Regions from separate parts of the Pseudomonas sp. GW821-FHT02C04 genome, predicted to be linked through region 4. Evidence: predicted binding sites of a transcription regulator. Region 4 holds the regulator's gene; each other region holds the start of a gene.
What was found. The regulator FliA, encoded in region 4, starts transcription of late flagellar genes. The targets are predictions, from matches to a motif close to CTAAAGTTTNNNNNNNNNNNGCCGNTAA.
Positions count from the first base shown of each region.

Region 1 (5,754 bases), on a different contig from region 4:
CCAATCTGTGGGCGGCGATGAATGTGGAGTCGCTGGGCGCGGGCAAATCGCGGGCGACCTGGACGATCATCGCCGAGCCGGCCAGCGGTGGGCCCGAGGCGCTGCCGGGGTTCAAGGATTTCGTCCAGGGATTTGCCGATGATGCGATGGGCAATGTGCTGAAGCTGTTTGTGTAAGGCATGAAAAAGCCCGCGGCGGATCACTCCGCAGCGGGCTTTTTTTGACCGCAAGCGATCAGATCTTGAAGCTATCGACCAGTTGTTTCAAACGGTTGGCCTGCTGCGACAACGCATCGCAATCCTTCAACGTTTCATTGAGGTTGGCCACGCTCTGCTGGTTCAGCAGGTTGATCTGGTTGACGTCGACGTTGAGGGTTTCCACCACCGCAGTCTGCTCTTCGGTAGCCGCTGCCACCGACTGGTTCATGCCGTCGATTTCGCCGATGCGCTGGGTCACGCTGACCAGACGCAGACCGGCCTGGTTCGCCACTTCAACGCTCTCTTCGCTGGACGCCTGACTGGCGTTCATGGTGGTCACCGCTTCGCGCGAACCGACCTGCAGCGAGGTGATCATCTTGTGGATCTCTTCCGCCGATTCCTGGGTGCGGTGAGCGAGGTTGCGCACCTCGTCCGCCACCACCGCGAAACCGCGTCCGGCTTCACCGGCACGGGCCGCTTCGATGGCCGCGTTCAGCGCCAGCAGGTTGGTCTGCTGGGAGATGCCTTTGATCACATCGAGAATGTGGCCGATGTTGTCGGTGCTCGCATTCAGGGTTTCGATCTGGGTGCACGACAGGCTGATCTTTTGCGACAGCTCGGTCATCGCCTGAATCGTCTGCTCGACCACCTGACGACCGTCATCGGCCTGCTCGCTTGCGCCGCTGGCGTGTTGCGAAGCATCGGCAGCGTTGCGGGCGATTTCCTGGGTGGCGGCACCCAGCTGATTGATCGCGGCAGCCACGCTGTTGGTGCGCGCGCTTTGCTCGTCGGAACCGATGATCGAGGCGTTGGAGGATGCCATCACCCGTTGCGACAGGTCGTGTACGTGACGAGTCGCGGAAGACACTTCGGAGATGGAGGCGTGAATCCGCTCCACGAACTGGTTGAACGAACTGCCCAGCTCGCCGAACTCGTCTTTGCTTTCCACTACCAGACGACGGGTCAGGTCACCTTCACCCTGAGCGATATCCTGCATCGCACGGCCCATGGTGATCAGCGGACGCATCAGCACGGTGATCAACAGGCTCAGGAAGACCGCAATCGCGCCCACTGCGACGAACATCGCGATCAGTGCCGAGGTACGGAACTGGCTGAGTGCAGCGTAGGCCTTGTCGCGATCGATCGACAGACCGATGTACCACTCGGCATTCGGCAGACCGGTGACCGGGGTGAACGACAGGATCCGCTCCTGGCCGTTGAGCATCACATTCTGGTTACCCTTCTGAATGCGCACATCGGTGTTCGGATAGATGTCCTTGAGGTTCTTCATCACCTGGTCTTTGTCCGGGCTGACGATCACCTGACCGTCACCGCTGACCAGGAACGCGTGGCCCAGGCCACCGAAGTCCACCGAGTTGATGATCTTCACCAGGGTTTCCAGGCTCAGGTCACCGCCCACCACACCGAGCAGCTCGCCGTTCTTTTTCACCGGCATGGCGATGGTCACCACCAGACCGCCGACGGCGGCCATGTATGGCGGGGTCAGCATGGTCTGGTCAGCGGCCACGGCCTGCTTGTACCAGGGACGCTGACGCGGGTCGTAGCCGTCCGGCATCTTCGCGTCAGGGCGCTGGGTGAACACACCGTTGGCCTGGCCGACATAGGTGAACTGGAAGTTCGAGGTGAAGGCCGGTTGATCGACCAGCCCAGGGAAGTCGGCATTCTTGCCTTGATGGGCGACGTTCTGCGCGAGATTTTCCAGCACCAGAATCCGCCCGCTCATCCAGTTCTGCACACTGCTGGCGGTCAGGTCGCCGGCCTGCTGGACGGAGGACTGGAGGTTCTGGCGAATGGTGTTTCGCTGCAGATAGTCGTTGTACAGAGTGAACAGCGCGAACGCCAGGACCACGACGCCCGAGGCGGCCAACAGGATTTTATGGCTGAACTTGAGATTCATTTCATGGGACTTCTTATGCCAAAAGTGGGGATGCGTTCCGGATGCAACATTCCATGTACAGCGCAGGCAGCGTTCTGATGGCCGCTCTACTTTGGTGCACGCATGTCTCACCAGTCTGTCGGCACGCTTCGGAGAAAACTTAGCGCTTTGTAGGAAATGGACGGCATTTCTGCCAGATTCCCGCCGAACGGCGTGCCAGAGCGTTCGCCCATCATTTTTTAATGACTGTTTTGCAGCGCCGGTTGCAAATTCTGTAACCCTTGATGACAATGCGACTAATTATCATTTGTGACGTTCGGGCTGTCGCGTTCATGTCCTCACCTGAGTTTGCAGTACAGGCGCTTTACAGTCGTCATCACGGCTGGCTCAACGGCTGGTTGCGCGCGCGGCTGGGCAATGCGGCCGATGCGGCGGATCTGGCCCAGGACACCTTCGTGCGTCTGCTGCAACGCACCGAACGTCTCGAACTCAAGGCGCCCCGCGCGTTTCTGCGCACCATCGCTCGTGGGTTGGTGATCGACCATTGGCGTCGTGAGGAAATCGAACGCGCGTATCTGGAAACCATCGCCCACTTGCCGGAAGCCGAAACACCCAGCGCCGAATCCCGCGCACTGGTGATCGAGCTGTTGGAAAGCATTGCCCGCATGCTTGAAGGACTGAAGCCAAAAGTACGTCAGGCGTTTCTCCTGGCGCAGTGCGAAGGATTGACCCACAAGCAGATCGCCGAGCAGATGGGCCTGTCCTTGCGCTCGGTGGAGCGCTACGTCGCCGATGCGTTGTATCACTGCTACGTGCTGCGGTACGAAAGCTGATGCCGGTCGATAACGTGTCACTCGCCCGCCGCGCCGAACCACCGCAACAAGTGGTCAAACAGGCAATCCACTGGCTGCTGCGCCTGCGTAATAACCACGGAAATCCGCGTCTGAACCACCAATGCGAACAGTGGCGCGCCGAACACCACGATCACGAACTGGCCTGGCAGCGGGTGCAGTCGTTGCAAAGTGAGCTGACCCAAAATCTGCGCGCCGCTCCGGGTGCGCAAGTGGCATTCAACACACTGGAAAACAGTGCGCAGAGCCTGGGTCGCCGTCAGGCGTTGAAGCTGCTGTCCGGCGCGTTGTTGATGGGCTCCGCCGCGTGGCTGGCCAAAGACACGTCTGCCTGGCAGCAATGGAGCGCCGATTACGCCACCGCCACCGGCGAGCGCCGCGGATTCCAGTTACCCGATGGCACACGGATCGAACTGAACACGGCCAGCGCCGTGGACCTCGATTACACCGCGCAACAGCGGCTGATCAAACTGACCCGGGGCGAAATCATCGTGACCTGCGGCGGCGCCGACGAAGGTTCGGGGATTGATCGACCGCTGCGAGTGCAAAATCGTCATGGCAGTTATGAGCCGTTCGACGCTCGATTCATCCTGCGTCAGGAAGGTGATTGCACGCGCCTGAGCGTCACCAGTGGCCGAGTCGCGATTCATTCGCCACGGACGAGCGATGGCGCTTCCACTGAGGTGCTTGCCGGTCAGAGTTATTTGATCGACCACCATCAAGTGCGTCCCGCTCCGCCGCTGGACATGGATGCCGGCGCCTGGATCGACGGACTTATCGTGACGCGCAATATGCGCCTGGGCGACTTCCTCAATGAGGTTGGCCGCTATCGTCAGGGCTTCCTGAGTTGCGCCCCGCAGGTGGCGGATCTGCGCTTGTCCGGCGTGTTCCGTCTCGATGACACCGACAAGTTGCTGGCGATTTTGCCGCAGACGCTGCCGGTGCAATTGCGCTATCGCACCCGCTGGTGGGTAACGCTGGAACGAGCAGTCTGAATTTTTTTGGCGGGTTTTCGTGGCAAGGCCGGCTTAGTCAGTAAGCACTTCAATTCAGCCTTCGCGACTTGCCACGGAAACCTACAATGACTGCGCGCGTTACCTGTAAGAACCCTCTGAATTTCACTGCCGAATCGGGCCTTCTGCGCCACGCCGTTCGGGCCGCGTTGTTCTCCACCGCACTGGGCGTCGGCCTGCTGCCGAACCTGAGTGTCGCGGCGAGCGGCAGTGAGGTCAGCAGCCACCGCTACAACATCGCCGCCGGGCCATTGGGCGAGGCGCTGAACCAGTTTGCGCGCCAGGCCGGCATCACGTTGTCGATGACCCCGCAGCAGACGCAAGGCAGACAATCACCCGGCGTGCAGGGCGAATATTCGACTGATCAGGCGCTGAGCCATCTGCTCGGTGGTTCGGGTCTGGAGGCGGTCAGCCAGGGCGGCAGCAGCTATGTGTTGCGCTCCGTTGCTGAAACCGAAGCGCTGGCCCTGCCGACTACCGACATCAAAGGTTTTGCCCTCGGCAACGCACTGGGCAGCATGGACGGCTACAACGCAACGCACAGTCAGATCGCCACCAAAACCAGCACCGCGCTGCTGGAAACTTCGCAAAGCGTGTCCGTGGTCACCCGCGAGCAAATGGACGATCAGGGCTCGCAAACCGTGTCCCAGGCCATGCGCTACACCCCCGGTGTGCTGACCAACCCCTATGGCGCCACGCACCGTTACGACTACGTGGCGATGCGCGGCTTCAACGATGGCTCGGTGGACAACATCTACCTCGACGGCCTCAAGTCCATGGGTGACAGCGGCACCTACAGCACCATGCAGGTCGATCCTTATTTCCTCGAGCGCGTGGACATTCTCAAAGGCCCGTCGTCGGTGTTGTACGGCCGCAGCTCACCGGGCGGGCTGGTGGCGTTGACCAGCAAGAAACCGTTGTACGAGGCCTATCACCAGGTTCAGGCCACCGTTGGCACGCAGGGCCAGCGCGGTGTCGGTTTTGACTTCAGCGGTCCGGTCGATGACGACAAGCGCATCGCCTATCGTCTGATCGGTTTGACGGATCAGTCCGACACGCAATTCGACCACAACAAGGAAAAACGCTTCGCTCTCGCACCGACGGTCAGCATCGATTTCAACGAAGACACTTCGCTGACCCTGCAGGCGTATCTGCAACATGACCCGGATGGCGGCTATCACGGTGGCGTGCCGGCCGACGGCACGATTCATCAGCGCAACGGCAACCGGATCTCACCGCACTTCTTCGAAGGCGAACCGGGAGTCGATGGTTACTCCCGCGATCAGCAGTCATTCGGTTATCAATTCGAGCATCGCTTCAACGACGTCTTCACCGCGCGGCAGAATTTCCGTTACCTCGACTCCAAAGTGAACATGGATCAGGTGTACGCCTATGGCTGGACGTCGCCGACCAGCAACGAGCTGAACCGCTACTACACCGGAGGTGACGAGCGACTGCATGCGTTCATCGTCGACAACATGCTCCAGGCCGAATTCTTCACCGGCGCGACCAAGCATACGGTGCTGATGGGAGCGGATTACCAGCGACGCAAAACGGTGGTCGACTGGACCAGCGGTGGTCTGGCGCCGATCAATGCGTTCAATCCGGTGTACGGCAATGCCGCCATCGATATGTACGGTGAGACCAGTTACCTGCGGCGTCTGGAGCAGACCGGGGTGTACCTGCAAGACCTGATTGAGATGGACAAATGGCGCTTCTCCCTCGGTCTGCGGCAGGACTGGGTAGAGACGTCCGAGGAGAACCGGATTGCCGAGGCGAGCCGTCCGGTCGGCACC
Region 1 covers NZ_JBWKVT010000004.1:2,355-8,108, reverse strand. The annotation lists gene AC07VV_RS15795 (SRPBCC family protein) at 1-176, shown strand, start outside; gene AC07VV_RS15790 (methyl-accepting chemotaxis protein) at 235-2,115, opposite strand; gene AC07VV_RS15785 (sigma-70 family RNA polymerase sigma factor) at 2,427-2,927, shown strand; gene AC07VV_RS15780 (FecR domain-containing protein) at 2,927-3,940, shown strand; gene AC07VV_RS15775 (TonB-dependent siderophore receptor) at 4,027-5,754, shown strand, end outside.
Region 1: the regulator FliA is predicted to act here: its motif matches at 2,231-2,258, upstream of AC07VV_RS15790 (methyl-accepting chemotaxis protein).

Region 2 (5,754 bases), on a different contig from region 4:
CGACGTGCTGTCGAACGAGATCCTGCTCGAAGCCAACGAATGGGGCGGTCACCTGGCCGGCATGGCGTCCGAGGAAATGGACAACGCCTACCAGATCCCGGGCAAATACCCGAAAGGCGCCTACCTGCTGGTTTTCGACCCGCTGGACGGTTCGTCGAACATCGACATCAACGCGCCGGTCGGCACCATCTTCTCGGTACTGCGTTGCCCGAACGAATACCTGAGCCAGAACGAGCCTTTGAATGAAAAGGCCTTCCTGCAGCCAGGCACTCAGCAAGTGGCTGCCGGTTATGCCATCTACGGTCCGCAAACCATGCTGGTGCTGACCCTGGGCCACGGTGTGAAAGGCTTCACCCTGGACCGCGAAATGGGCAGCTTCGTCCTGACTCACGAAGACATCACCATTCCTGAAAGCACCCAGGAATTCGCCATCAACATGTCCAACCAGCGTCACTGGGAAGCCCCGGTACAGCGCTACGTTTCGGAACTGCTGGCCGGTGAAGAAGGCCCGCTGAAAAAGAACTACAACATGCGCTGGGTCGCGGCGATGGTTGCCGACGTACACCGCATCCTGACCCGTGGCGGTCTGTTCATGTACCCGCGCGACAGCCGCGAGCCATCCAAACCAGGCAAACTGCGCCTGATGTACGAAGCCAACCCGATGTCGTTCCTGGTGGAACAGGCGGGCGGCGCTTCCACCGACGGTCACCAGCGCATCCTCGACATCAAGCCAGAAGGCCTGCACCAGCGCGTAGCGGTGTTCCTCGGCTCGAAAGAAGAAGTTGCTCGCGCCACGGCTTACCACAAGGAATAAACCATGACCGCGCCCTGGCAGCCGTTGCTCGATTGGTGGTTCGGTCACTCCGAGTCAGCCACTGAAGTGACGGCGCAACAGGGCAAGTTGTGGTTTGGCAAGAAAGACAGCCAGGACCTCGAAGCGCGTGAGCGTTTCGGGGTCTTTGTCGATCAGGCCCTCGCTGGCGAATTGACCGAGTGGACGCAACGTCCCGAAGGTTGGTTGGCGGTGGTGCTGCTGCTCGATCAACTCCCGCGAATGATCTTTCGCGATACTCCCAAAGCTTTCTCTGGTGATCTAAGGGCACAGAAGCTGGTTGCTCAGGGGATTGCTGCAGACTTCGATCGGCAGTTGAAACCGATCCAGCGCCTCTTCATCTACCTCGTCTTCGAACACTGCGAAAACCTCGCGGTGCAGAATGAAGCCGTCTCGCGATTCATCGAACTGGTGGCTGAACAGCCGGAGGCGGAGCGCGGGGTGTTTGCCGACAACCTGGATTATGCCGAGCGGCATCAGCGGGTGATTGCGCGGTTTGGGCGGTTTCCGCATCGCAATGCGGTGTTGGGGCGGGTGTCTACGGCGCAGGAGTTGGCGTTTCTCAAACAGCTTGGGTCAAGTTTCTAGCTTGTCCGCGTCCACTTTATCCAATTCAAGAAACAAGTCTTCAACGTCTCTGTACTTTTCTTGATCAATCTCGTCGGCACCCAATGCAAGGATTGCCAGTAAAGTAGTTTGATCTGAATCCGTGCAATCGTGTTTCTTGTTCATTAGCCACATCTCCTTGCGAATCGCGGATTACATTTTCGGCCTTCTGCGTCATGTATACCGCTATCGCGGGCAAGCCCGCTCCCACAGTGTTTGATGTGAAACACAAATTGTGTAAACACACATTACCTGTGGGAGCTACGGTGCGACGACTCGACTTGCCAGCGATGAGGTCAGTAGCCGCGCCTCAGATCCGGAAGCTGCCCACCAACTGCTTCAACCGCGCCGCCTGCTGCTCAAGATCCGCACAAGCGCGCAACGTCGCCTGCAAGTTCTCCACACCTTCCTGGTTCAGCGTGTTGATCTCGTTGATGTCGACGTTGATCGACTCGACCACGGCTGTCTGCTCTTCAGTCGCCGTCGCCACCGACTGGTTCATGCCGTCGATCTCGCCGATGCGCTGGGTCACGCTTTCCAGGCGTTCGCCGGCCTGGTTGGCGATGCCGACGCTGCTTTCGCTCTCGCGCTGGCTCTCGGTCATGATGCCGACCGCCTGGCGCGCCCCGATTTGCAGCTCTTCGATCATTTTCTGCACTTGCTGCGCCGAGTCCTGGGTGCGGTGCGCCAGGTTGCGTACTTCGTCGGCGACCACGGCGAAACCACGACCGGCCTCACCGGCACGGGCCGCTTCGATCGCAGCGTTGAGCGCCAGCAGGTTGGTCTGTTGGGAGATGCTGGTGATCACTTCCAGAATCTGCCCGATGTTCACGGTGTTGCTGTTCAGGGTTTCGATGTTGCCGCAGGAATCGCTGATCTTCGCCGACAGCTGCTGCATGGCGTGGATGGTTTTATCCACCACCTGCTGGCCGTCTTCGGCCAGGCTGCGCGCATCGCTGGAATGTTGCGAGGCGAGGGCAGCGTTCTGGGCGATTTCCTGGGCGGCGGCGCCGAGTTGATTGATCGCGGCGGCCACGCTGTTGGTGCGCGAGGCTTGCTGGTCGGAGTTGAACATCGACGAGTTGGACGCCGCGACCACGCGCAGGGCGACTTCGTTGACTTGCCCGGTGGCCGACGACACTTCGCGGATCGAAGTGTGGATACGCTCGACGAAGCGGTTGAACGACAAGCCCAGCGCACCGAATTCGTCGTGCCCGTGGATGGTCAGGCGTTTGGTCAGGTCGCCTTCGCCTTCGGCGATGTCATGCATGGCGCGACCCATGGTCAGCAGCGGTTGCATCAGGACGCGGATCAGCATGCCGAGCAGGGCGATGATGATGACGACGGCGATGACCATGGCGATCAGTGCCGAGGTGCGGAACTCGCTGAGCATCGAGAACGCGGTGTCTTTGTCCAGCACCAGGCCCACGTACCAGTCGGCCGACGGTACGCCGTTGACGCGAGTGAAGGAGATCAGTTGGGTCTTGCCGTCGAACTCGACTTCCTTCAGGCCCGGGCTGACTTTTGGTGCACCGTTGGGATAGGCCTCGGCCAGCGTCTTGAGCACCAGTTTGCTGTCCGGGTGGATCAGGATCTTGCCGTCGGCACTGACGATGAACGCGTGGCCATGGCCGCCGAAGTTCAATGAGTTGATGATTGCGCTGACACTCGACAGATCAATGTCGGCACCGGCCACACCAATCATCTGGCCTTGGCGCTGCACCGGAGTGGCAACGGTAATCACCAGTTTGCCCGACGAAGCGGCGATGTACGGTTCGGTGACGATGGTCTGTTGGGCGCTGTTCGCAGCCTTGTACCAGCCACGGGCGCGCGGGTCGTAATCCGGTGCGCGGTTGCCGGCCGGCACCGAGAACATTACGCCGTCGGCACCGCCGAAATAGCTGAGCTGGAAATTGCCGGTGTAGGCGGGCAGGTCGATGATGCGTTTCAGGCTCGCCGGGGCATTGCCGTCGGCGACAACCTGCTGCGACATCGATTGCAGCAACTGGATGCGGCTTTCCAGCCAGGTCTGGATGTTGCTGGTGGTCAGGCTGCCCAGTTCCTGCATTGATGCTTCGGTGCTGCTTTGCAGGGCTTCGCGTTGTCGATAGTCGTTGAACAAAATGAAACAGGCGAACGCAACGGCCACCACGAGGGCGGCAGCCAACAAGATCTTGTGGCTGAATTTCATGTTTCTGGTCATTAAGTGAGCTACCGCGAAGGGGCTGGTCAAGAAAGGGCGGCAATTTGCCACACTATCGGGCTTTGCGCTGCTCTTATTTCGACCGCGGCGCGCCAAAGATTAGGCGGCTTTTGCGAAAGGCGACGAAATGCTCAATAGCCCTACAAAGTGTCTGATTTGCCGATGAATGCCGGACGAGCGGGCTAACAAATAGCCATGTGCCCAGGGAACCAGACAGGGGTTTTCTCTTCTAAGCTTCTGGTTGGCGCCATGCCATCCCCCTTCCGTTCCAGGAGTTACACCATGTCGCTGCGATCTATCGCCCTTCTGTCGTTTTGCGTGCTGTTGGCCGCATGCAGCAAGGTCAATCAGGAAAACTACTCGAAGCTCTCGGCCGGCATGGCCAAGGCCGAAGTGGAGACGCTGCTCGGCAAGCCCACCGATTGCTCGGGCGCGCTCGGCATGTCCAGTTGCACCTGGGGCGACAAGAACAGCTTTATCAGCGTGCAGTACGCCGGTGACAAAGTGTTGATGTTTTCCGGCCAAGGCCTGAAGTAAACCGGGGCTACGCGCCCACGGGAGAAAAACAATGAAGCGGTTATTGCTTGTCCTTTTTGCCGGCCTGGTATTGGCCGGCTGCGCCACGACCGGTGAAGATCCGCTGGCGCCCAAGACAGTCCACAGCGTCAATCTCAAGCGTTATCAGGGCACCTGGTACGAGTTGGCGCGGCTGCCGATGTATTTCCAGCGCAACTGTGCGCAATCCGAAGCCCGCTACAGCCTCCAGCCTGACGGCAACCTCGGCGTGTTCAATCGTTGCCTGACCAAGGACTGGCAGTGGGAAGAGGTGAAGGGCACGGCTTATCCACAGGTGCCGGGCAAGACCGACAAATTGTGGGTCGAGTTCGATACCTGGTTCTCGCGCTTGATTCCGGGTTCGGCGAAGGGTCAATACTGGGTGCTGTACGTCAGTGACGACTACAAGACCGCCATTGTTGGCGACCCGAGCCGACGTTACCTGTGGCTGTTGTCCCGCACGCCGACCGTCAACGGTGTGGTGCGCGAAGAACTGCTGAGCAAGGCGCGTCAGCAGGGTTACGACACCACGCGATTGATCTGGCGGGCGTCGGATCAGCAGATGGCCAAGACGTCCAACTGACGCGCAACAAAAAACCTGTGGAGGTTGCCCTCCACAGGTTTTTTTGTGTCAGCCCAAAAGGTCTCGCAGGACCTGGGTGAAGGCGCGATTGCTGTCTTCCTCCCCGGCATGTCGCCCGTCACGCACGACCCACTGACCGTTGACCAATACATCGCGCACCTGACGGTCGCCACCGGCAAACAGCCAGCGATTGAGGATCCCGTCACCGCTGGCCGTGGCCAAATATGGATCGTTGCCATCGAGCACAATCCAGTCGGCGCGTTTGCCGACTTCCAGCGCGCCGATTGGCTGGCCCAGCGCCTGGGCACCACCGTCCAGTGCCGCGTCGTACAAGGTACGGCCGACCATCGGCTGATCCGCGCCATACAAGCGGTTGCGCCGTTGATCACGCAGACGCTGGCCGTATTCCAGCCAGCGCAGTTCCTCCACCACGCTCAACGACACGTGGCTGTCGGAGCCGATACCCATGCGTCCGCCCTGAGCCAGGAAATCCACCGCCGGGAAAATCCCGTCGCCAAGGTTGGCTTCGGTGGTCAGGCACAGGCCGGCGATGGCGCGGCTCTTGGCCATCAGCGTGACTTCTTCCGGATTGGCGTGGGTGGCGTGCACCAGGCACCAGCGCTGATCGACTTCGGTGTTTTCGTACAGCCATTGCAGCGGACGGCGACCGCTCCAGCTCAGGCAGTCGTCGACTTCCTTTTGCTGTTCGGCGATGTGGATGTGCACCGGGCATTGCTTGTCGCTGGCCGCCAGCACTTCGCTGATCTGCTGCGGCGTGACTGCGCGCAACGAGTGGAAACACAATCCCAGCGACTGAGCCTTTTCTTGAGCCAGCAGCGGTTGCAGGCGTGATTGCAGTTTCAGGTAGTTTTCGGTGCTGTTGATGAAGCGGCGCTGGCCTTCGTTCGGTGTCTGGCCACCGAAACCGCTGTGGCTGTAGAGCACCGGCAACAGCGTCAGGCCGATGCCGGCGGA
Region 2 covers NZ_JBWKVT010000004.1:275,243-280,996, forward strand. The annotation lists gene AC07VV_RS16930 (class 1 fructose-bisphosphatase) at 1-814, shown strand, start outside; gene AC07VV_RS16935 (DUF924 family protein) at 818-1,420, shown strand; gene AC07VV_RS16940 (hypothetical protein) at 1,409-1,564, opposite strand; gene AC07VV_RS16945 (methyl-accepting chemotaxis protein) at 1,749-3,641, opposite strand; gene AC07VV_RS16950 (hypothetical protein) at 3,924-4,178, shown strand; gene AC07VV_RS16955 (lipocalin family protein) at 4,210-4,779, shown strand; gene AC07VV_RS16960 (formimidoylglutamate deiminase) at 4,828-5,754, opposite strand, start outside.
Region 2: the regulator FliA is predicted to act here: its motif matches at 3,717-3,744, upstream of AC07VV_RS16945 (methyl-accepting chemotaxis protein).

Region 3 (5,754 bases), on a different contig from region 4:
AGGCGTTGCGGCTTACCTGACCGAGAACGCTGCTGCCCTGTAAGGCGCAACGTCGAGGTACAAAAAAACCGGCTCTTGAGCCGGTTTTTTCATGCGCGGGATTTAATCCGGCGACCATCAGTCGTCGAAGTCTTCCCAGCCGCCCATCTGTTTCCAGCGGTTGACGATGCCGCAGAACAGCTCGGCCGTCTTTTCGGTGTCGTAACGCGCGGAGTGCGCTTCACGGCCATCGAAATCGATGTCGGCTGCCTGACAGGCCTTGGCCAGCACGGTCTGACCGTAAGCCAGACCGGCGAGGGTCGCGGTGTCGAAGCTGGAGAACGGGTGGAACGGGTTGCGCTTCATGTCCAGCCGCGCAACGGCAGCGTTGAGGAAGCCCAGGTCGAAGCTGCTGTTGTGGCCGACCAGGATCGCCCGCTTGCAACCGTTGGCCTTCAAGGCCTTGCGCACGCCACGGAAGATATCGGTCAGGGCCGTCTCTTCGCTGACTGCCATGCGCAACGGGTGATCGAGCTTGATCCCGGTGAACTCCAGCGCGGCCGCTTCGATGTTGGCGCCCTCGAACGGCTCGACACGGAAGAAGTAGGTGTGATCCGGGTAGACGAAACCCTTTTCATCCATGGCGATGGTGGTCGCGGCAATCTCCAGCAACGCGTCGGTGGCCGAGTTGAAACCACCGGTCTCTACGTCGACGACAACCGGCAGGTAGCCGCGAAAGCGTGCTGCCATCGGATGACGGGAACCGCCGCCACCTTGACCGTCCAGTTCGTCGTCGAAATGGTCTTCACTCACGCGTGTTCCTCCAGCAGGCGCCAGCGCAGTTTTTCACCGGCGCGCAGCGGGATAACGGTCAGCTCGCCGAATGGCAGGCTGGTTGGGGCGGTCCATTCTTCACGGACCAGGGTGATGCGATCGGTGTTCGCCGGCAGGCCGTAGAAACGCGGGCCGTTGAGGCTGGCGAAGGCTTCGAGCTTGTCCAGCGCATTACGCTGTTCAAAGGCTTCGGCATACAACTCGATGGCGGCGTACGCGGTGTAGCAGCCGGCACAGCCGCAGGCGGCTTCCTTGGCGTGCTGGGCGTGCGGCGCCGAGTCGGTGCCGAGGAAGAACTTCGCGCTGCCGCTGGTGGCGGCGTCGAGCAGGGCTTCCTGGTGGGTATTGCGCTTGAGGATCGGCAGGCAATAGAAGTGCGGCCGGATTCCGCCCACCAGCATGTGGTTGCGGTTGTAGAGCAGGTGATGCGCGGTGATCGTCGCGCCGACGTTGGCCGAAGCTTCGTTGACGAACTGCACGGCGTCGCCGGTGGTGATGTGTTCGAACACGACCTTGAGCGTCGGGAAACGCTCGACTACGCGGCGCATGTGCTCGTCGATGAAAATTTTCTCGCGGTCGAACACGTCGACGTCGCCACGGGTGACTTCACCGTGGATCAACAGCGGCATGCCGACTTCGGCCATGGCTTCCAGCGCCGGGAAGATCTTGTCGATGCTGGTGACCCCGGAATCGGAGTTGGTGGTGGCGCCGGCCGGGTACAACTTGGCCGCGTGGACAAAACCGCTGGCCTTGGCTTCTCGAATTTCTTCGGGCTGGGTACGGTCGGTGAGGTACAGCACCATCAACGGCTCGAAACGACTGCCGGCCGGGCGGGCAGCGAGAATCCGCTGGCGATAGCCGTCGGCTTCAGCGGCGTTGCGCACCGGAGGTACCAGGTTAGGCATGATGATCGCGCGACCAAAGGTGCGCGCAACATCTGCAACGGTATTGGTCAACACGGCACCATCGCGAAGATGAATGTGCCAGTCGTCGGGACGCAGCAGGGTCAGGCGGTCGGACATGAGGGGATTCCAGGCGGGTCAAACTGAGGCGAATGCTACCGGAAAAGACTCTTGCAGGCACTCGCTATCAAGTTTTGCGACGAGCGTCCGATATCCCATAGGTATGCCGTAAACATGTATGTATCGGTCTTTTTGTTGTAGAAGCCAATGGAGCCTCCCGTGCGCCAGCGTTATTTAGCCTTGCTCAGTGTGTTTGCCAGCCTTCCGGCGATGGCGCTGACCTACCAGACCCGTCTGGAGAACATTGAGTGGACGGTCGAGGGCGACAAGTTCGAATGCCGCCTGACGCAGCCGATCACCGATTTCGGCTCGGGCCAGTTCGTGCGCAAGGCCGGCGAGCAGGCGACATTCCGTCTGAACGCCTACAACGCCATGCTCGGCGGCGGTTCGGCGACCTTGATGGCGGCAGCGGCGCCCTGGCAGCCGGGCCGTGGCGATATCAATCTGGGCACGGTCAGGATCGGCAGTGGCAATATCCTCTTCAACAGTTCTCAGGCGCAGGCCGGACAGTTGATCAGCGGCCTGATGGACGGACGCAGCCCCGTGGTGCGCCATGCATCGGGCGATGGCCGTGTGTCGGAAGTGCGTCTGTTGCCGGTCAAGTTCAGCAAGGCGTTCAACGACTATCAGGCCTGCGTGGCGAAACTGCTCCCGCAGAATTTCGAGCAGGTCAAACAATCGCAGATCGGTTTCCCCGGCGAAGGCATCGAACTGGACGCCGCCGCCAAGGCCAAGCTGCAAGTCATGCTCGAATATATGAAGGCCGATCCGACGGTCAACCACATCGAGCTCGACGGCCACTCCGACAACAGCGGCAATCGCCTGACCAACCGCGAGCTGTCGCGCCGGCGCGCCTTGGCGGTGGTCGACTTCTTCAAGGCCAACGGCATCCAGGAATCGCAGATCACCGTGCGCTTCCATGGTGAACGTTACCCGTTGGTGCCTAACACCAATGCCGCCAATCGGGCCAAGAACCGTCGGGTCAACGTGCACCTTGCGCGGGTGGCGCCGACCACCGCTCCTGCGCCTCAGGCCAGCACACCGGCCAACGCTGCGGCAACGTCCTGACCTGCCGGTCATCGTCGCCCTCTCGACAGATTCTGTCGCTTTGTCGTCTTAAGCTGTCGCGCCTCTGTAAATTATCGCGTTTGAGCGGTAGACTCCTCGGCTTTCCGTAGAACCCCGTGGAGTGATGGCATGGCGGACGTAAACAAGGTCGTTCTGGCGTATTCCGGCGGCCTGGACACTTCGGTGATCCTCAAGTGGCTGCAGGATACTTATAACTGTGAAGTCGTGACCTTCACCGCTGACCTGGGTCAGGGCGAAGAGGTCGAACCGGCTCGCGCCAAGGCTCAGGCCATGGGCGTCAAAGAAATCTACATCGACGACCTGCGCGAAGAATTCGTGCGTGATTTCGTGTTCCCGATGTTCCGTGCCAACACCGTTTACGAAGGCGAGTACCTGCTGGGTACTTCCATCGCGCGTCCGCTGATCGCCAAGCGTCTGATCGAAATCGCCAACGAAACCGGTGCCGACGCCATTTCCCACGGCGCGACCGGCAAGGGCAACGACCAGGTACGTTTCGAACTGGGTGCCTACGCGCTCAAGCCAGGCGTAAAAGTGATTGCCCCTTGGCGCGAGTGGGACCTGCTGTCCCGTGAGAAGCTGATGGACTATGCCGAGAAGCATGCGATCCCGATCGAGCGTCACGGCAAGAAAAAATCCCCGTACTCGATGGACGCCAACCTGCTGCACATCTCCTATGAAGGCGGCGTGCTGGAAGACACCTGGACCGAGCACGAAGAAGACATGTGGCGCTGGACCGTCTCCCCGGAGAACGCTCCTGACACTCCGCAGTACCTGGAACTGACCTACCGCAATGGCGACATCGTCGCGCTGGACGGCGTCGAAATGACCCCGGCCACCGTGCTGGCGACGCTGAACAAGATCGGTGGAGCCCACGGTATCGGCCGTCTCGACATCGTCGAGAACCGTTATGTCGGCATGAAGTCCCGTGGCTGCTACGAAACCCCGGGCGGCACCATCATGCTGCGCGCTCACCGCGCCATCGAGTCGATCACCCTGGACCGCGAAGTCGCTCACTTGAAAGACGAGCTGATGCCGAAATACGCCAGCCTGATCTACACCGGTTACTGGTGGAGCCCGGAGCGTCTGATGCTGCAACAGATGATCGACGCCTCCCAGGTCAATGTGAATGGTGTCGTGCGCCTGAAGCTGTACAAGGGCAACGTGATCGTGACCGGCCGCAAGTCCGACGATTCGCTGTTCGACGCCAACATCGCGACCTTCGAAGAAGACGGCGGTGCCTACAACCAGGCCGACGCGGCGGGTTTCATCAAGCTCAACGCGCTGCGCATGCGTATTGCTGCCAACAAAGGCCGCAAGCTGTTCTGAGTCCTTCGGGCCAGACGTGAAATAGCGGTCTTGTCGTTCTGACAAGACCGCTATGCTGCAAAACCCTTCTGTTTACCTGATCGTTGTCGATCAGCGTTCCCGAATTCATCTGTTGTACTTTGGGCATCGCATTGATGTGCTTCGTGTCTCTGCGCCTCAACTTAAATTCTTCCCAATACACTGATGTTCTGCGTTTGAACGTCGTAAATAATACAATACGTCGTCCCCGCGGCTTTTCTTCCTCGCTTGAGCGATTTGGCGATATTTTCTTTCGGTAAAATGTCTGACATATCATCCGTTAAAACGAGGAATATTCTGAGCGAGTGCTTTACGGGTTGTGGGATTTTTTCCAGGAGTGTATTTATTTTTGATTCGACGTCCATGCCTCGAATGTCAATGACGCACAGCGTACTCAGCGGTTTCGGTAGTTTTACAGTCTGAATTCCGGCAATGGGTTGGTCAGTCGGTTCTTCGGGGAAATCAACGTTGTTATCTTCAAATGCTTTCAGGAAGTTCTTGTCGTCATCAAAGTCCGAAGGTGCATAAAGGGATCGGTAGTTGAAGTTCAAGGTGATGAAAAACAGGAACAGTAAATAGAATGGAAAGCTGATCAGGAACCAGATGTAGATTTCCCGTTCGTCATTGTCAAGGAAGGGCAGGGATACCGCCGCGGACGTTTCGGAGATGAGCGCGAATATGGCAATGACACTGATGGGGTTGGTGATTTTCTTGTTGATCTTTAACATATTCTTTACTCATGAGTATGATCTTTCTCGTCATGTTGGGTCGTTTAAGTTGTTGTAAAAGGGGGTGAAAATGTTTTCTTCCCCGATGTCTGGTATTTATATTAAAAACGGCCGAGTGGATATAAATATGTTGTTTCGGTTTTTTGTCGCATCGAGTTCCTCTTTTCAGGGCTCGCTACTCGACAAGCCAGTGTTGCAGATCAAATGATTTTCAAGTGGCCACTTGGTCCGGATGTCTTGTCGCGACATTTATGAGTCTTTTCTGTAGGAGAAATCTTTATTGCCTGTAGGAAGTGTCTCTCGCTGCTGATGCAAGGGAACTTTGCTATGCCATGGGTGAAATGACTACGTTATTGTGCCGGTTCTAAAAATTCGAACAGCGAAACTGGACTTGCCCATGAATAAAGTGCTGATCGTGGATGATCACCCCGTCATTCGTCTTGCGGTGCGTATGCTGATGGAACGTCATGGCTACGAAGTCATTGCAGAAACGGATAACGGAGTGGATGCATTACAACTGGCTCGCGACCAGATGCCCGATATTGTCATTCTGGATATCGGTATACCGAAACTTGATGGACTGGAAGTCATTGCGCGTCTTACAACGAGCGCGATGCCTTTGAAGGTGCTGGTGTTGACGTCCCAGGCCCCGGGCCATTTTTCCATGCGCTGCATGCAGTCGGGAGCGGCGGGATATGTTTGCAAACAACAGGATCTGACCGAACTGCTCAGCGCTATCAAGGCTGTGCTGTCCGGGT
Region 3 covers NZ_JBWKVT010000006.1:309,779-315,532, reverse strand. The annotation lists gene AC07VV_RS22230 (peroxiredoxin) at 1-43, shown strand, start outside; gene rnt (ribonuclease T) at 118-792, opposite strand; gene pyrC (dihydroorotase) at 789-1,835, opposite strand; gene AC07VV_RS22215 (flagellar protein MotY) at 1,995-2,903, shown strand; gene AC07VV_RS22210 (argininosuccinate synthase) at 3,033-4,250, shown strand; gene AC07VV_RS22205 (hypothetical protein) at 4,412-4,996, opposite strand; gene AC07VV_RS22200 (response regulator transcription factor) at 5,394-5,754, shown strand, end outside.
Region 3: the regulator FliA is predicted to act here: its motif matches at 1,902-1,929, upstream of AC07VV_RS22215 (flagellar protein MotY).

Region 4 (5,754 bases):
TCATCCGGGCGGCTTTCCAGCTCGACCAGTTGTTCGGACAGTTGCTCAAGAATCTCGCCGGCCTCAACCAGGAAATCCTGAAGGATCTCTTCATCGGCGCCGAAGCTCATTAATGGGGTGCTCCTACAGGTCTAAAAACCCAAAAAAACTCAAAATCCAAGGCTGGATAGCAAATCGTCCACATCGTCCTGACCGGACACAACGTCTTCTCGTTTATCGGCATGAATCTGCGGACCTTCACCCTGCGAGAGATGTTTTTGTGGATCTTTTTCAGCGAGCATTGCCGCACGGTCATGTTCGATGCCCGCGAAGCGGTCCACCTGACTGGCCATGAGCACGAGTTTGAGCAGATTGCTTTCGACTTCGGTGACCAACTGGGTCACGCGCTTGATCACCTGACCTGTGAGGTCCTGGTAATCCTGGGCCAGCAGAATGTCGTTGAGGTTGCTCGACACCGCGCGGTTGTCCGCGCTGCTGCGTGCCAGAAAACCGTCGACCCGACGCGCCAGCTCGCGGAACTCTTCAGCCCCGACTTCACGGCGCATGAAACGTCCCCAGTCGGCACTCAATGCCTGGGCTTCGTCAGCCAGGCCATTGACCACCGGCGTGGCGCTTTCCACCAGGTCCATGGTGCGGTTGGCCGCGGCTTCGGTCAGCTTGACCACATAGCCCAGACGCTCGGTCGCATCAGTGATCTGCGACACTTCCTCGGCCTGCGGCATATGCGGGTCGATCTGGAAGTTGACGATTGCACTGTGCAGTTCGCGTGTGAGCTTGCCCACTTCCTGGTACAGGCCACGGTCACGGGTCTGATTGAGCTCATGGATCAGTTGCACGGCGTCGCCGAACCTGCCCTTTTCAAGGCTTTCGACCAGTTCGACCGCGTGTTTTTTCAGAGTCGACTCGAAGTCGCCCTGTGAAGATTCGTTATGCTCCATAGCTCCCCCGCGCGTCATCAGCCGATGCGTTCGAAAATCTTCTCGATTTTTTCTTTCAGCGCCTGAGCCGTGAAAGGTTTGACCACGTAGCCGTTAACGCCGGCCTGGGCCGCTTCGATGATCTGCTCGCGCTTGGCTTCAGCAGTCACCATCAGCACTGGCAGGTGCTTGAGTTTTTCATCGGCGCGCACGTGACGCAGCAGGTCGATACCGGTCATGCCAGGCATGTTCCAGTCGGTCACCAGAAAGTCGATGCTGCCGCTGTTGAGCACCGGAATGGCAGTGGTGCCATCGTCGGCTTCAACGGTGTTGGTGAACCCGAGATCACGCAACAGGTTCTTGATGATCCGCCGCATCGTTGAGAAGTCATCAACGATGAGGATTTTCATGTCTTTGTTCAATTCGACCTCCAAGCAGTCTTAAACGCGCCCAGCACCTGGACGCGCCATTTCAATCAATCCGGCAAAGCACTCGATGACTGTCTGGAGCACAACAGAGCAAGACCGGTGCCGTTCACCACCGCACCAGCCTCGTTCGCAGCGTCCCCACACTGCCCTCAGCGCGCTCGCCACTCCCCCAAACGCCCCCGCAAACGGGCCGCGCACTGGCTGTGTAACTGGCTGACCCGCGATTCACTGACGCCAAGGACTTCACCGATTTCCTTGAGGTTCAGCTCTTCGTCGTAGTACAGCGCCAACACCAGTCGCTCACGCTCCGGCAAATTGGCAATCGCGTCCGCCAACGCAGCCTGGAAGCGCTCATCTTCCAGATCGCGCGACGGCTCAAGATGAGCACTTGCGCCATCCTCGTGCAGCCCTTCGTGTTCGCCGTCCTGCAACAGGTCGTCGAAACTGAACAGTCGGCTGCCCAGGGTGTCGTTCAAAATCCCGTAGTAATCGTCGAGACTCAATTGGAGTTCGGCCGCAACCTCGTGATCTTTAGCGTCACGGCCGGTTTTAGCTTCAATCGAGCGAATCGCGTCGCTGACCATACGGGTGTTGCGGTGAACCGAGCGCGGTGCCCAGTCCCCCTTGCGTACTTCATCGAGCATGGCGCCGCGGATCCGGATGCCCGCGTACGTTTCGAAACTGGCGCCTTTGCTGGCGTCGTATTTGGTCGAGACTTCGAGCAGGCCGATCATCCCGGCCTGGATCAGGTCTTCGACCTGCACACTGGCCGGCAATCGCGCCAGCAAGTGGTAAGCAATGCGTTTGACCAGTGGCGCGTAACGCTCGATCAGCTCGTACTGCGCGTCACGTGCCGACTTCTTGTAGAAATTCATACCGCTGGCGGTCATAGCACAGGTCCTGCCGTTTGCTGCACGAGGCGCTCGACGAAAAATTCGAGGTGGCCGCGCGGGTTGGCGGGCAGCGGCCAGGTGTCGACCTTCTGTGCGATCGCCTTGAACGCCAGTGCGCACTTGGAACGCGGGAAGGCTTCATAGACCGCACGCTGCTTCTGCACCGCCTTGCGCACGCTTTCGTCGTAAGGCACCGCGCCGACGTATTGTAGGGCGACGTCGAGGAAGCGATCCGTGACCTTGGTCAACTTGGCGAACAGATTGCGACCTTCCTGCGGGCTCTGGGCCATGTTGGCCAGGACGCGGAAGCGGTTCATGCCGTAATCGCGGTTCAGCAGTTTGATCAGCGCGTAGGCGTCGGTGATCGAGGTCGGCTCGTCACAGACCACCAGCAACACTTCTTGCGCCGCGCGAACGAAACTGACTACCGAGTCACCAATACCCGCAGCGGTGTCGATCACCAGTACGTCGAGATTGTCGCCGATGTCGCTGAACGCCTGAATCAGACCGGCATGCTGGGCCGGGCTCAGGTGAACCATGCTCTGGGTGCCGGAAGCGGCCGGCACGATGCGGATCCCGCCGGGGCCTTGCAACAGCACGTCGCGCAGCTCGCAGCGGCCCTCGATCACATCGGCCAGGGTACGTTTGGGCGTGAGGCCCAGCAGAACGTCGACGTTCGCCAGACCCAGGTCGGCGTCCAGCAGCATGACCCGACGGCCAAGCTCTGCCAGCGCCAGGGACAAGTTCACTGACACGTTAGTCTTGCCGACGCCACCTTTGCCGCCGGTCACCGCGATCACCTGTACGGGATGCATGCTGCCCATGTTATTTCTTTACCTTGTCTTGCATAGACGGAGGCCACATTACTGGCTGCGCGTTCACAACCGGAACAATGCATGGCAGACCATCGATGTAGGTACAAAAACTGTTCATTACCTCAGCCAACCTGCTTGGTGGGACTGTGGTAGATATCAGCGAACATGTCAGCCATGGCTTCTTCGCTGGGTTCTTCCTGCATTTGCACGCTGACGGCGCGGCTGACCAATTGATGACGGCGCGGCAGATGCAGATCATCCGGAATCCGTGGGCCGTCGGTCAGGTAGGCGACCGGCAGTTCATGACTGATCGCCAGGCTCAGCACTTCGCCAAGGCTGGCCGTCTCATCCAGTTTAGTCAGGATGCACCCGGCGAGCCCGCAACGCTTGTAACTGTGATAAGCGGCGGTTAGAACCTGTTTCTGGCTGGTGGTTGCCAGTACCAGATAATTTTTCGACCGAATGCCACGACTGGCCAGACTTTCCAGCTGCATGCGCAGTGCCGGATCGCTGGCCTGCAGGCCGGCGGTATCGATCAGCACCACGCGTTTGCGCAGCAGTGGATCCAGCGCCTGCACCAGGGACTGGCCCGGATCGACGTGGGTCACCGATACATTGAGGATCCGGCCCAGGGTTTTCAACTGTTCCTGAGCACCGATGCGGAAGCTGTCCATGCTCACCAGCGCAATGTTCTGCGCGCCGTACTTGAGCACGTAACGGGCGGCCAGTTTGGCCAGGGTGGTGGTCTTGCCCATGCCGGCCGGGCCGACCATGGCAATGATCCCGCCCTCTTCCAGCGGCTCGACTTCCGGCGTGGCGATCATCCGCGCCAGGTGCGCCAGCAACATGCGCCAGGCCTGACGAGGTTCTTCGATATCGCTGGTCAGCGCCAGCAGGTCGCGCGACAACGGGCCGGACAAGCCGATGCGTTGCAGACGACGATAAAGGTTCGCCTGAGCCGGACGGCTGCCTTGCAGCTGATTCCAGGCCAGGGTGCCGAGCTGCACTTCCATCAGCTCGCGCAGACTGTTGAGTTCGAAACGCATCGAATCCAGCGCACGCGGATCGACACCAGCGGCAGCTGGCGCAGGTGCCGGAGCTGGACGCGCCGGAGCAGCGTAAGTCGGTTCTGTCAGAGGCTCGGCAGCCGTCAGCGGCAGGCCGGCGGTCAATGGCAGACCGGAGAACAACTGGCGATTGGTGTTGCCGTCGGCCTCACCACGCATGCTCAACTCGGCCTGGGCAGTAACGATGCGCGACTGGGTCTTGCGCAGCTCGTCTTCGAGTTCCATGTTCGGAACCCGTGGCGCCAGCGCCGACAATTTGTAATCCAGCGCCGCCGTCAGCTCGACGCCGCCGGCAATGCGGCGGTTGCCAATGATGGCGGCATCAGCGCCCAGCTCATCACGAACCAGCTTCATGGCCTGACGCATATCGGCGGCGAAAAAACGCTTAACTTGCATAAACCACTACCTCAGCCGTTGGGCCCTACTGTCGCAACGATGGTCACTTGCTTGTTGTCCGGAATTTCCTGGTAGGCCAGCACATGCAGTCCAGGGACTGCCAGGCGGCCAAAGCGCGAGAGCATCGCGCGAACCGGGCCTGCTACCAACAGGATCACCGGCTGACCTTGCATTTCCTGACGCTGCGCCGCTTCGATGAGCGAACGCTGCAGCTTCTCGGCCATGCTTGGCTCCAGCAGAACGCCCTCTTCCGAGCCTTGTCCTGCCTTCTGCAGACTATTGAGCAATATTTGTTCCAACCTTGGCTCCAGCGTGATAACTGGCAGCTCCGACTCAGTCCCTACAATGCTTTGGACGATGGCGCGAGAAACGCCGACCCGCACAGCGGCCACCAAAGCGGCGGTATCTTGACTCTTGGCGGCATTGTTGGCGATGGCTTCGGCAATGCTGCGGATGTCGCGCACCGGCACGTGTTCGGCCAGCAGCGCCTGCAAAACTTTCAGCAGCTGCGACAACGTGACCACGCCCGGCACCAGCTCTTCCGCCAGTTTCGGCGAGCTCTTGGCCAGCAATTGCATGAGTTGCTGCACTTCTTCGTGGCCGATCAGCTCACTGGAGTGTTTGTACAGAATCTGGTTCAAGTGCGTGGCGACCACGGTACTGGCGTCCACCACGGTGTAACCGAGCGATTGTGCCTGGGCACGCTGGCTGACTTCGATCCACACCGCCTCCAGCCCGAAAGCCGGATCTTTGGCGGTAATGCCGTTGAGCGTGCCGTAGACCTGCCCCGGGTTGATCGCCAGTTCGCGATCCGGGTAGATCTCGGCTTCGGCCAGGATCACCCCCATCAGGGTCAGGCGATAGGCGCTCGGCGCCAGGTCGAGGTTGTCGCGGATGTGCACGGTCGGCATCAGGAAGCCCAGATCCTGCGAGAGCTTCTTGCGCACGCCCTTGATCCGCGCCAGCAATTGCCCGCCCTGATTGCGGTCCACCAGCGGAATCAGGCGATAACCGACTTCCAGACCGATCATGTCGATTGGCGTCACATCGTCCCAGCCCAGTTCCTTGGTTTCCATGGCGCGGGCCGGCGACGGCAGCAGTTCCTGCTGACGCTGAACCTCTTGCAGCGCCTGCACCTTGGCGACGTTCTGCTTTTTCCAGAACAGGTACGCGCCGCCGGCAGCCAGTGCGGCCATGCTCAGGAAGGAGAAGTGCGGCATGCCCGGCACCAGGCCCAT
Region 4 covers NZ_JBWKVT010000003.1:123,520-129,273, forward strand. The annotation lists gene AC07VV_RS12490 (chemotaxis protein CheA) at 1-110, opposite strand, end outside; gene AC07VV_RS12495 (protein phosphatase CheZ) at 150-938, opposite strand; gene AC07VV_RS12500 (chemotaxis response regulator CheY) at 956-1,327, opposite strand; gene fliA (RNA polymerase sigma factor FliA) at 1,495-2,235, opposite strand; gene fleN (flagellar synthesis regulator FleN) at 2,232-3,062, opposite strand; gene flhF (flagellar biosynthesis GTPase FlhF) at 3,176-4,516, opposite strand; gene flhA (flagellar biosynthesis protein FlhA) at 4,528-5,754, opposite strand, start outside.